DNA from 2 places in the Rhizobium sp. CECT 9324 genome. Region 2 is predicted to be linked to the other one. Evidence: riboswitches for the same ligand, from Rfam matches in the RefSeq annotation. Region 2 holds a riboswitch; the other holds the start of a gene.
The links. Region 2 has a riboswitch for S-adenosylmethionine ahead of LQ231_RS04910 (O-succinylhomoserine sulfhydrylase). Riboswitches for the same ligand answer to the same signal wherever they lie in the genome.

Region 1 (6,109 bases), 640 kb from region 2:
CAGACATTGGCGATGGTCGGCGTGTCGGTCGTGGTCTCGAAGAGGATCGACAATGTGCCTTCCGGCTTCAGCGTATAGGTCGTCGTGGTCCGCGTGGTGCCAGGATAGCCGGCGCGGCCGTCCGCGTCGCTGATCTCCAGCGTCACGCTGTTGTGCGACAGGCCGATGATCTTCCAGTTGCGCTTGCCCATGCCTTCGGAGCCGCCATGCAGATGGCTGACACCGCGTTCGTTGAGCTCGAGCTGGTAATCGGTGCCATCGAGCGTGAAGCGGCCGTTGCCGATGCGATTGGCGCAGCGGCCGGGCGTGGCGCCGAAATAGGGCGAGTGGTTGAGGTAGCCGTCGAGCGTGTCGAAACCGAGCACCAGCGGCGCGTCATGGCCGTCCAGGCGCAGATCCTGCAGCGCTGCACCATAGGTGATGATCGAGGCCGTCAGGCCGCCGCCGGTCAGCGTCACCTGGTCCACCGTCTCGCCGTTTGCCGTCTGTCCGAATGCCTGCCTTGCCATGTGTCTCTCCCGGTATTCCGATTGCTCTTCTATTTTATCGTGCCAGTTCGCGGGCCGCCGCCTCCAGGCCGCCCAGCGTCAGGGAAAACATCCTGTTCTCCACCAACCGGCGAATCAATCCGACCGACATCGTATAGTCCCATTGCGGCTCGGTGAGTGGATTGATCCACAGGTGCCGGCGGAAATGTCCGGTCAGCCGCTCAAGCCAGACGGCGCCGCTTTCGCTGTTCCAGTGTTCGACCGAGCCACCGGGCTGGGTGATCTCATAGGGGCTCATCGACGCATCCCCGACAAAGATCAGCCGATAGTCCGGGCCGTAGGTGCGGATGATATCGCCCGTCGCGATCGTATCGGCATGGCGGCGGCGATTGTCCTTCCACACCCGTTCATAGGGGCAGTTGTGGAAGTAGAAATAGTCCATGTGGCGGAACTCGGACCGGGCGGCGGAAAACAGTTCCTCGACGCCCTTGATATGATCGTCCATCGAGCCGCCGATATCGAAGAACATCAAGAGCTTGACCGCATTCTTGCGCTCGGCCTGGGTTTTCACGTCGAGATAGCCGTGTTCGGCGGTGGCGCGGATCGTGCCGGCCAGGTCGAATTCCTCGGCCGCCCCCTGCCGGACGAAACGGCGCAGCCGGCGCAAGGCGACCTTGATATTGCGGGTTCCCAGTTCGACACTGTCGTCGAGATTGCGGAATTCGCGATTGTCCCAGACCTTCACCGCACGGCGGTGGCGGCTCTCTTCCTGGCCGATGCGAACACCTTCCGGATTGTAGCCATAGGCACCGAAGGGCGAGGTGCCGGCCGTGCCGATCCATTTCGAGCCGCCCTGGTGGCGCTCCTTCTGCTCGGCAAGCCGCTGTCTCAGCGTCTCCATCAGTGCATCGAAACCGCCGAGCGCCTCGATCAGTTTCTTGTCCTCGTCGGAGAGGTGCTTTTCGGCAAGGCGGCGCAGCCATTCGTCGGGGATGGCAACCGTCTCGACGCCGTCGCCTGCCGGCGCGGATAAAAGGCCGCCGAAGATTTCGCCGAACACCCGGTCAAAACGGTCGATGAAACGCTCGTCCTTGACCAGCGTGGTGCGGGCGAGAAAATAGAAACCATCAATATCGTAGTCGACCAGCCCTGCCTGCATGCCCTCCAGCAGCGACAGATATTCCCGCAGCGTGACCGGGACCTTCTCTTGTCTGAGCCGCAGGAAGAAAGGCAGGAACATCGGCGTTCAGAGGTTCTTCTGGTAGATGATGAAGGGCGTCTTGTCGGCGATCCTGTCATAAAGCTTGCGGGCTGTCCCATTGAATTCCTGGGTCATCCAGTAGACCTCCCTGGCATTTTCCCCTTCGGCAACCCGATAGACCGCCTCGATCAATGCCCGACCGATGCCTTTGCCGCGAATGTCCGGGTCGGCATAGAGGTCCTGCAGATAGCAGATGTTGTCGATATGCCAGCAGGAGCGATGAAAGAGGATATGGGCAAGGCCGACGGGCCTGCCGCCGACCCATGCCAGCAGCCCGCGATATTCGCCGGCATCGCCGGAGATCAGCCGGGCAAAGGTCGCCTGGTAGATCTCCTCCGGCAGTTCGGTCTCATAGAAGGCCAGATAAGCCTTCCACAGACGCCGCCAGTCGGCCTCGTCGGCTGCGGTGAGCGGTCGGATGTCCACCGGTGCTGCGTCTGCATTGGCCATGGCTACAAATCCTTGCCGATCTCGTCCAGATCATAGGGTGTCGTCTGGTAGATCTCGTTGATCCAGTTGCCGAATAACAGATGCGCATGGCCGCGCCAGCGATTGAGCGGCGCCAGCGTGTCGTCGTTATGCGGGAAATAGTTGTGCGGCATCTTGATCGGGATGCCGGCATTGACGTCGCGGAAATATTCATCCGCCAGCGAGGTGGAATCATATTCGACGTGGTTGAACATATAGAGACGCTTGGCGCGATCTTCCTGCACCAGGCAGACGCCCATTTCGTCGGATTCGAGCAGGATGTTCAGGCTCTTTTCCCTCTCGATGTCGGCACGGCGGACTTCCGTCCAGCGTGACACCGGAACCTGGAAATCATCCGAAAAGCCGTTCAGGAACACCGAGGATGGCGCGAGGTTGCGATGGCGGTAGACGCCGAACGCCTTTTCCTTCAGCGGGTGCTTCAGAACCTTGTGAAAATGATGGATCGCCGCCATCGCGCCCCAGCAGACATTCATCGACGAATGCACATGCGTCTCGGTCCAGTCGAAGATCTGCGCCATCTCGTCCCAGTAGGTCACGTCCTCATAGGGCATGGTCTCGACCGGCGCGCCGGTGACGATGAAGCCGTCGAACTTGCGCTCCTTCACCTCGTCCCAGGTCTGGTAAAAGGACAGGAGATGCTCTTCGGACGTATTCTTCGCCTTGTGGCCGCCGACGCGCACGAGGGTCAGCTCGACCTGCAGCGGCGAGGCGCCGATCAGGCGGGCAAATTGCAGCTCGGTCTTGATCTTGTTCGGCATGAGATTGAGCAGGCCGATCTGCAGCGGGCGGATGTCCTGGCGGACGGCCACCGTTTCGGTCATCACCCGCACGCCCTCATGCACGAGGGTCTCAAAGGCGGGCAGTGTATCGGGAATCCTGATCGGCATCTTGCTCTCAACTTTCCGTGTCGCGACGGTGCTTGACCGCCAAAACAAAAATACCGGCAGCTTTGCATATCGCTACCGGTCCTCGGAAAGTCTTGGAACTTGCCTCGGCCCTTTAGCGACTTATTTTACGTGGCTGCAAGCCGGCCGGCCAAATCACCACGAAACACCCGCGCTGTTTACGCCTGTCATGCCTGCAAATCAACGAAAAAACATGTGGCAACGCAGCGCGTGAAAGTGGGTGCGCGCTAGCGCCCCTCTCGCCGCGCCAGGAAAGCGAGCCGCTCGAAGAGATGCACGTCCTGCTCGTTCTTCAACAGCGCGCCATGCAGTTTCGGCAGCGCCTGTTTCGGATCGCCGCGCAGGTCGGCCGGATCGATATCCTCCGAAACCAGCAGCCGGATCCAGTCGAGCGCCTCCGAGGTCGACGGTTTCTTGCGCAGGCCGGGCGTCTCGCGGATCTCGTAGAACTGGGTCAGCGCATTGCGCACCAGTGTCTGCTTGATGCCCGGATAATGCACTTCGACAATGCGGGCGAGCGTGTCTGCCTCGGGAAAGCGGATATAGTGGAAGAAGCAGCGACGCAGAAATGCGTCCGGCAATTCCTTCTCGTTGTTCGAGGTGATGATGACGATCGGCCGGACCCTGGCTTTGACCAGTTCGCCGGTCTCGTAGACATGGAATTCCATGCGGTCGAGTTCCTGCAGCAGGTCGTTGGGAAACTCGATATCCGCCTTGTCGATCTCGTCGATCAGCAGCACGCATTTCTTGTCTGAGGCGAAGGCCTGCCAGAGCTTGCCGCGGCGGATGTAGTTGCCGACGTCATTGACGCGTGGATCGCCGAGCTGGCTGTCGCGCAGCCGCGACACGGCATCGTATTCGTAGAGACCCTGCTGCGCCTTGGTCGTCGACTTGACGTTCCATTCAATCATGTCGAGACCGAGGGCTGCCGCCACCTGGCGCGCCAGTTCGGTCTTGCCGGTGCCGGGCTCGCCCTTGACCAACAACGGCCGCTCCAGCGCAATCGCGGCATTGACCGCGATCATCAGATCCTTGTCGGCCACATAATCGGCGGTCCCGGTGAACTGCATTGTCTGTCTGCCCCATGCCATTCCATGCCATATCTGGTGCAAAACCTAGTGAGCCGGACCGGTTCATGCAAGCGCAAGCCGGCCGTCGACGTAAGGGATCGGTGGTCCCGTCATGCAAGATAAAGCTTGTATTTATGCGGAAATCTGACAGTCTGAAGGGACTTCAGTTTCACATGTCCAGTTGAGGCGCGTCTCCCCCCACAGGGACGGGATCACCGGCGCCGGATGTGTCAGATTATTCTTCCTTGATCACAACAAAGCCGACCACCGTCCTGCGGTCGTCGCCACCAGCCGCCGCAAGGGCGGATCTGCGTGCTTTTTGAAACAGAAACTGCCCCCGGTATGCGAACAGCGCGTCCGGGCGGCTTTGCTACACCCGCAGCACCGGCGCGCGGAGGAGACCCTGATGAGTGGACATAAATTTAAAATCGGCGACATGATCTTCCTGAAGGATGGCCCTGTCCGCGTGGCGCGGACGCCGGGCGTCTGCAAGATCACCGCGACGCTGCCCGAGACCGGCGGCAAACGCCAATACCGCGTGCGCTTCGAAGCCGAGAATTTCGATCGTTGCGTCGCCGAAGACGATATCGACCCCACCCGCAGCCAGACGCCGAAACAGGCGCCGGCCCATATACAGAAGGAACAAGGTCCATGGCTAAAGGTCAACAGCGTTCGAACCGCGAAGTAAGAAAGCCGAAGAAGGACAAGGACAAGCCCGCCTCTTCCGCGCCGGTCTCGAGCTTCACCAACCAGATGAAGACGGCCGAAACCTCCGGCACCAAGAAGCGCTGAGCCATTTCGGCCCTTTAAGCGAACAGCACGATCCGCGGCAACGGTCTGCGTTGCCGCGCTTTCATGCTGTGATCGGCATCCTGTGATCCGACATCGTGCGATCCGGCTTTTGCTTTTGGCCCAAGATGGGTTATGGGCAGAGCCATGATGCAGCGCATTTTCACCATCCTTCTCGGCGGGCTTGTCGAACCGACCGACCGGCTGAAGGCCGCGGTCGCTGAAAGCCGTGTGATTGCGGCCGATGGCGGCATGCGCCATGCGCTGGCGCTCGGCCTCAAGCCCGAGCTCTGGGTCGGCGATTTCGACAGTTCTGACGATCTGCCCGTCGAGGATTTCCCCGACGTACAGCGCATGCCCTATCCGGCGCGCAAGGCCTCGACCGATGGCGAGATCGCCGTCGATGAGGCGCTCGCGCGTGGGGCCTCACGGTTGATCCTGGCCGGTGCGCTCGGCGGCGAACGCTCCGATCATGCGCTGATGCATCTTCTCTCGGCGGTGGCGCTGGCCAAGCGCGGGGTCGATGTGGTGATGAGCTCTGGTCTCGAAGAGGCCTATCCGCTGCTGCGTCAGCCGCTGGTGATCGACCTGCCCAGGGGCTCGCTGTTTTCCGTCCTCGGTCTCACCGATCTTGCCGGCCTGACGATCGAGAATGCCCGTTATCCGCTTGCCAACTACGATCTTGCCTTCGGATCGTCGCGCACCATTTCCAACGTCGCGGACGGTCCCGTGCGGTTTTCGCTGACAAGCGGTGACGCGGTGATCCTTGCCCGCCCTCATGACATGACCGGAGCCTGAGCCTTGGCGCCTCCCATTCTGAAACTCGACGACATATTCCTCTCCTTCGGCGGAGCACCCTTGCTCAACGGCGCCAATCTGCAGATCGAACCGGGCGACCGGATCTGCCTGGTCGGCCGCAACGGTTCGGGCAAGTCGACGCTGATGAAGATCGCCGCCGGCCTGGTCGAGGCGCAGTCGGGCGAGGTCTTCCGCCATCCGTCCTCGACGATCCGCTACCTTGAACAGGCCCCCGATTTCGGCAGCTACACCACGGTCCAGGCCTATGCCGAAGCCGGTCTTGGGCCGGGCGACGATCCGTATCGTGTG
Region 2 (6,109 bases):
GGGCAAGCCAGGGTTTGCCGAGGATCAGGCCACTGACACCTACCAGCTTGACGATGATGCCGTCGGGATCGGTCAGGCGCAGCACCGGCTCGCCGAATTCGAGCGACGGACCCGACGCCTTGATGCCGAACTGCAGCGCCCGTGTCAGCCAGAAGCCGATGGCCGACGGCTCGATGGCAAAGGAGATCTCGCTGGGCGCGCCATGGCCGACTCGTCCGGGCGCTCCGTCCTCCCAGGCAAGGAACGAGACCAGCGAGCCGGCACTGGCCGTCGCATCGCCGTAGAACAGATGAAGCTGGGCCGCATCCTCGAAACCGCCGGTGCGTTTGACCAGCCGAAGCCCAAGAAAGCCGAGATAAAAATCGACATTCGCCTGGATCTTGCGGGTGATGGCGGTGATGTGGTGCAGGCCGCTGGTCATGGTTTCTCTCTTCGTGTCTCCATGACGTTGCATACATCAAAAAATGCAGACAGTGGAACGACTGATGCCATGGACAAAGGGTGACACAGCGTCGAGCAGAAATATGAGGGAGAGCGGACTGGAGCGGGTGAAGGGAATCGAACCCTCGTATTCAGCTTGGGAAGCTGCTGCTCTACCATTGAGCTACACCCGCGACAGGGGGAGGAATCCAACAGATCGCCGGCGCTGTCAAGCGCCGGTCTCTGGGAAACGGTGCGGCCTTACGGCAGGCGGAAGTGTTTCGAGAGCTTGAGCCCCTGCGCCTGGTAGTTGGAACCGAGGCCCGTGCCGTAGAGGCCTTCGGGGCGTTCCTGCATGTGTTCATAGACCAGGCGGCCGATGACCTGGCCGTGCTCGAGGATGAAGGGGACCTCGTGGCTGCGCACTTCGAGAACCGCGCGGCTGCCGGAGCCGCCGGCGGGCGCATGGCCGAAGCCGGGATCGAAGAAGCCAGCATAGTGGACGCGGAACTCGCCGACCAGGGGGTCGTAGGGCGTCATTTCGGCGGCATAGAGCGGCGGCACATGCACGGCTTCGTTCGACACGAGGATGTAGAACTCGTCCGGATCGAGGATCAGTTCGTCGGCGCCACGGCTGTAGAGCGGTTCCCAGAAATCGAGGACTTCATGGGCGCCCTTCAGATCGACGTCGATGACCGAGGTATGGTGCTTGCCGCGATAGCCGATCAGGCCCTGCGGGCCGGAGCCCTTGAGGTCGATCGACAGGGCAATGCCGCCGCCCGAGACATTCGGCATGTCGCTGGCGACCAGCGTGTCGGCTCTGTGCAGGTCGAGCAGTTCGCTTTCTCCGAGCAGGGCATGGCCGACGCGGAAACGGATCTGCGACAGGCGCGAGCCGCGACGGACGATGATCGGGAAGGTACGCGGCGAGATTTCGAGATAGAGCGGTCCCATGTAGCCGGCCGGCACCTTGTCGAATTCCTGGGCATAATCGACCATGACGCGGGTGAAGATATCGAGGCGGCCGGTCGAACTCTTCGGATTGGCCGAGGCCGAGATCTCGGCCGGCAGGTCGAGGCTTTCCATCAGAGGCACGATATAGACGCAGCCGGTCTCCAGCACGGCACCGTTTTCCAGATCGATCTCGTGCAGGGTCAGGCGTTCGAGCTTGTCGGCCACGGTATGGCCACGGCCCGGCATGAAGCTGGCGCGCACACGGATCGCCTTGCCGCCGAGGCGCAGATCCAGACTTGCCGGCTGGATCTGATCGTGATCCAGCATGACCTCGCTTTTCAGCCGCTCGGTGCCAAACAGCGTGCCGATGGCGCGATCCGACAATATCCCGGGTTTACTGCTCATTTTCTCTATCCTGTTTGGGGCCGACAAAACCAAACCCCGGGAATTGACGCAAGTCCAGCTTCGGCGTATGGCAAGCTTATCCCGTGGTGATTTGGCCGGTCGGCTTGCAGCCACGTTAAACAAATGGCTAAATAGACCGGGTTACTTGTAAACCGGTCCGTCTTCGCGACCGGTTTTTTTGTGTTTGAAAAGGCACTGACATGAGCAAGAACTGGCGCCCGGCAACCCAACTCGTCCATGGTGGCACACTGCGCTCGCAGTATGGCGAAACCTCGGAAGCGATCTATCTCACCCAGGGCTTCGTCTATGACAGCTCGGAAGCGGCCGAAGCCCGCTTCAAGGGCGAGACCGACGGTTTCATCTATGCGCGCTACGGCAGCCCGACCAATGACATGTTCGAAAAGCGCATGTGCATGCTGGAAGGCGCCGAAGACGCGCGCGCCACGGCATCGGGCATGGCGGCCGTTTCCGCAGCCATTCTCTGCCAGGTCAAGGCCGGCGACCATATCGTTGCCGCGCGCGCCCTGTTCGGCTCCTGCCGCTACATCATCGAGACACTGGCGCCGCGCTACGGCGTCGAGTTCACGCTGGTCGATGGCCGCGATCTCGCCAATTGGGAAGCGGCGATCCGTCCCAATACCAAGGTGATGTTCCTCGAAAGCCCGACCAATCCGACGCTGGAAGTGGTCGACATTGCCGGCGTTGCCAAACTGGCCAACCAGATCGGCGCCAAGCTGATCGTCGACAATGTGTTTGCCACGCCGCTGTTCCAGAAGCCGCTCGAACTCGGCGCGCATATCGTCGTCTATTCGGCGACCAAACATATCGACGGCCAGGGACGCTGCCTCGGTGGCGTGGTTCTGTCCGACAAGGAATGGATCACCGAGAATCTGCAGGACTATTTCCGCCATACCGGTCCTGCCATGTCGCCGTTCAACGCCTGGACGCTTTTGAAGGGCATCGAGACCCTTCCGCTGCGCGTCAAGCAGCAGACCAGCAATGCGGCCGCGATCGCCGATTTCCTCGCCGAGCAGGGCGCGATCGCCAAAGTGATCTATCCCGGTCGCGCCGACCATCCGCAGGCCGACCTTGTCGCCAAGCAGATGAGCGGCGGCTCGACGCTGGTGTGCTTCGAGATGAAGGGTGGCAAGGACGCGGCCTTCAAGCTGCAGAACGCCCTGGATATCGTCAAGATCTCCAACAATCTCGGCGATGCCAAGAGCCTGATCACCCATCCGGCAACGACGACGCACAAGAACCTGAGCGATGAGGCCCGTGCCGAACTCGGAATGTCAGGCGGCACCGTGCGTCTGTCCTGCGGCATCGAGGACACCACCGACCTGCTCGAGGATTTCGCTCAGGCCCTTAAGGGGATTTGAGACCTGCCGCGATGGCCTCGCCCCCAAGCAGGTGGGGACGTCGAACCGAAACCAAAAAAAGTCCGGCCACGCGCGCGCGCGTGACCGGGCACTTGCCCTTGACGCGGTGATATAGGCTAATATGCAATCGGCTTATTAATTCGCTCCGGACAGCAGGACCTTGCGCTGCCTTCCACGAAGACTAGTTTAATGTTGGCAATGAAGCATTCAGAAGGTTCAGGCATGTATCGCGCTCTGACACGGGACATCGAAGTCAGCGTCGAGCCTTATTATCTGGAGGAGCAGTCCGATCCGGATGACAGCCGTTATGTTTGGGGCTACCGCATCGTCATTGCCAATCACTCCGGAAAGTCCGTGCGGCTGACACATCGCTACTGGCATATCACCGACCAGAACGGCCAGGTGGACGAAGTCAGCGGCCCCGGAGTCGTGGGCGAACAACCCCGCCTCAGCCCGGGCGATACCTATGAATATTCCTCCGGCTGTCCGCTCGACACACCGTCGGGCATGATGCATGGCACTTACCGGATGGAAACCGACGACGGGGAAGCCTTTGACGTGGACATCCCTGCCTTTTCGCTCGACAGTCCCGGCATGAGCCGTACGCTCAACTGAGCGCTCGACCGCCGCGCCATGTTTGGCAACGACGGCCGCCGATTGCCTACACTTCCTTCAGACGTTCGCCGCCGTCGAGGCTGCCGATCAGGGTCGCGCTGGCCTGATTGAGGCCGACAACGTCGACGCCAATGCCATGCGCCCTGAAGCGCTGGACGACGCGATCAAGGGCAGCCACTGCGGTGATGTCCCAGAAATGCGCGTCCGACACGTCGATCACCGCCGTCATGCCGGTGGCATCCTCGATGTCGAAGGCGTCGATGAAGACATCGGCGGAGGCGAAGAAGATCTGACCGGAGACGCGGTAGGTCAGGCGATTGGCCGCGGTATCAGCTTGCTCTTCGACCTTCAGCAGGCGCGCGACCTTGAAGGTGAAGAAGACGCCGCTCAACAGCACGCCGACGAAGACACCAAGCGCCAGGTTGGCGGTGAACACCGTGACGACGACGGTCGCGACCATGACGGTGCTCGACATCTTCGGATGGATGACGACGGCGCGCAGCGACGACCAGTCGAAGGTGTCGATCGAAACCATGACCATGATGGCAACCAATGCCGCGACCGGCACTTGCGACACCCACGGCTTCAGCAGCACCATCAGCACCAACAGGAAAGCGCCGGCGAACAGCGTCGACAGGCGGCCACGGCCGCCATATTTCACATTGCTCACCGTCTGACCGATCATGCCGCAACCGGCGATACCGCCAAACAGGCTGGCTGCCGTGTTGGCAATGCCGAGGCCGGCGCATTCGCGGTTCTTCAAACTCGGCGTGTCGGTGAGGTCGTCGACGACGCTCGCCGTCATCATCGATTCCAGCAGGCCGACCATGGCGATGGCAAGCGCCGGGCCGGCGATGATCGACAGTGTTTCCAGCGTCAACGGTACAGACGGCCAGCCAAAGGCCGGGAGGGAATCCGGCAGCTTGCCGAGATCGGCGATGGTCATCACCGGCAGATCAAAGGTCACGGCCGCTGCAGTCAGTACGAGAATGCAGATCAGTGGCGAGGGAATGGCCGTCGTGATGCGTGGTACGAGATAGATGATGGCAAGGCCTGCCGCCAACATCGAATAGGCGATCCAGTCGCCGTGGATGATATGCGGCAGTTGCGCCGCAAAGATCAGGATGGCGAGCGCATTGACGAAGCCAGTGCGCACCGATTTCGACACGAAACGCATCAATACGCCGAGGCGCAGCAGGCCGAAAAGGATCTGGAAGAGACCGGCCAGCAGTCCGGCAGCGAGCAGATATTGCAGCCCATGCGCATGGACCAGCGGCGCGACGACAAGCGCAACGGAGCCGGCAGCGGCCGAAATCATCGCCGGGCGGCCGCCGGTAAAGGCAATGACGATGCCGATGACGAAGGAGGCAAACAGGCCGACTTGCGGATCGACGCCCGCAACGAAGGAAAAGGCGATGACCTCGGGGATCAGCGCGAAGGTGGCGACGGCGCCGGCGAGCATTTCGCGCATGGGATTGGCGGACCACTCGCGGCGGTAGGAAGACAGATTTGACATGGGATTCCACAGGTAAAGGCAACTGGCCGAGAGATATCGGGCCAAGGGGAGGGTTGCGTTGCTGTGTTGTCTGGCGGATTGGCGGCCAGAAGAGCCACCCGGAGTTTCACCGGGTCCTTGCGAATGCAAGGCTTGTAGCGCGGGAATGGCGGGATGACAAGATTGGCCGTAACTGACCCTGCGCCGGCTCATTCGGGTTCAGCCATAGCTTCGTATGATGACAGACAAGCGGACACAGGCATCAACGCCAGCAAGCCTCAATCAACTTCCCAGTAAGGCGGACTGCCGAAAGTCTGTCTGAGATGGCTGACGATCGCAGTGATCTTGGCGGACGGGCTCTTGCCCTGCGGATAGGCGAGATAGATGAATTCCGGCTCCGGCCTATGGTCGATCCTGATCTCCTGTAGCAGGCCATCCCGGATCGCCGGACTGGCTATGAAGGGTGGAAGCATGGCTATGCCGAGGCCGGCGATGGCGGCGTCGCGCAGCATGTCACCATTGTTCATGCCCAGCGCCAGCGTGGCGCGCACGATCTCGACGCCGGCCTCTGTCTGGAAGCGCCAGTCTGCGATGCCGCGATTGGTGTAGAAAAGCCCCCTATGGCTTTCCAGGTCGCGCAGGGTTTTCGGCGTGCCGTGGCTTTCCAGATAGGCCGCGGATGCACACAGCATGCGACGGCTGGGCGCGAGTTTCCAGGCGACGAGGCGTGAATCCATGATGGGGCCATGGCGGATGATCGCATCATAGCCGGCGGAGAAGGCATCGACGCGGCGATCGTCGATATCCAGCGTCAATTCGAGTTCCGGATGCTGGGCGAGAA

Region 1: it holds a riboswitch for S-adenosylmethionine, as region 2 does, so the genes downstream of both, metA (homoserine O-succinyltransferase) here and LQ231_RS04910 (O-succinylhomoserine sulfhydrylase) in region 2, are expected to answer to the same signal.

Annotation. Positions count from the first base shown of each region.
Region 1 is NZ_CAKKMZ010000001.1:384,375-390,483, forward strand. It holds gene LQ231_RS01780 (aldose epimerase family protein) at 1-509, opposite strand, end outside; gene LQ231_RS01785 (VWA domain-containing protein) at 544-1,728, opposite strand; gene LQ231_RS01790 (GNAT family N-acetyltransferase) at 1,735-2,199, opposite strand; gene metA (homoserine O-succinyltransferase) at 2,202-3,125, opposite strand; SAM riboswitch at 3,218-3,295, opposite strand; gene LQ231_RS01800 (MoxR family ATPase) at 3,371-4,213, opposite strand; gene LQ231_RS01805 (cold-shock protein) at 4,620-4,901, shown strand; gene LQ231_RS01810 (hypothetical protein) at 4,865-5,005, shown strand; gene LQ231_RS01815 (thiamine diphosphokinase) at 5,150-5,800, shown strand; gene LQ231_RS01820 (ABC-F family ATP-binding cassette domain-containing protein) at 5,804-6,109, shown strand, end outside.
Region 2 is NZ_CAKKMZ010000001.1:1,025,926-1,032,034, reverse strand. It holds gene LQ231_RS04925 (VOC family protein) at 1-421, opposite strand, end outside; tRNA gene LQ231_RS04920 (tRNA-Gly) at 541-614, opposite strand; gene LQ231_RS04915 (2'-deoxycytidine 5'-triphosphate deaminase) at 682-1,779, opposite strand; SAM riboswitch at 1,853-1,931, shown strand; gene LQ231_RS04910 (O-succinylhomoserine sulfhydrylase) at 1,980-3,158, shown strand; gene apaG (Co2+/Mg2+ efflux protein ApaG) at 3,381-3,773, shown strand; gene LQ231_RS04900 (SulP family inorganic anion transporter) at 3,820-5,289, opposite strand; sul1 at 5,354-5,409, opposite strand; gene LQ231_RS04895 (LysR family transcriptional regulator) at 5,547-6,109, opposite strand, start outside.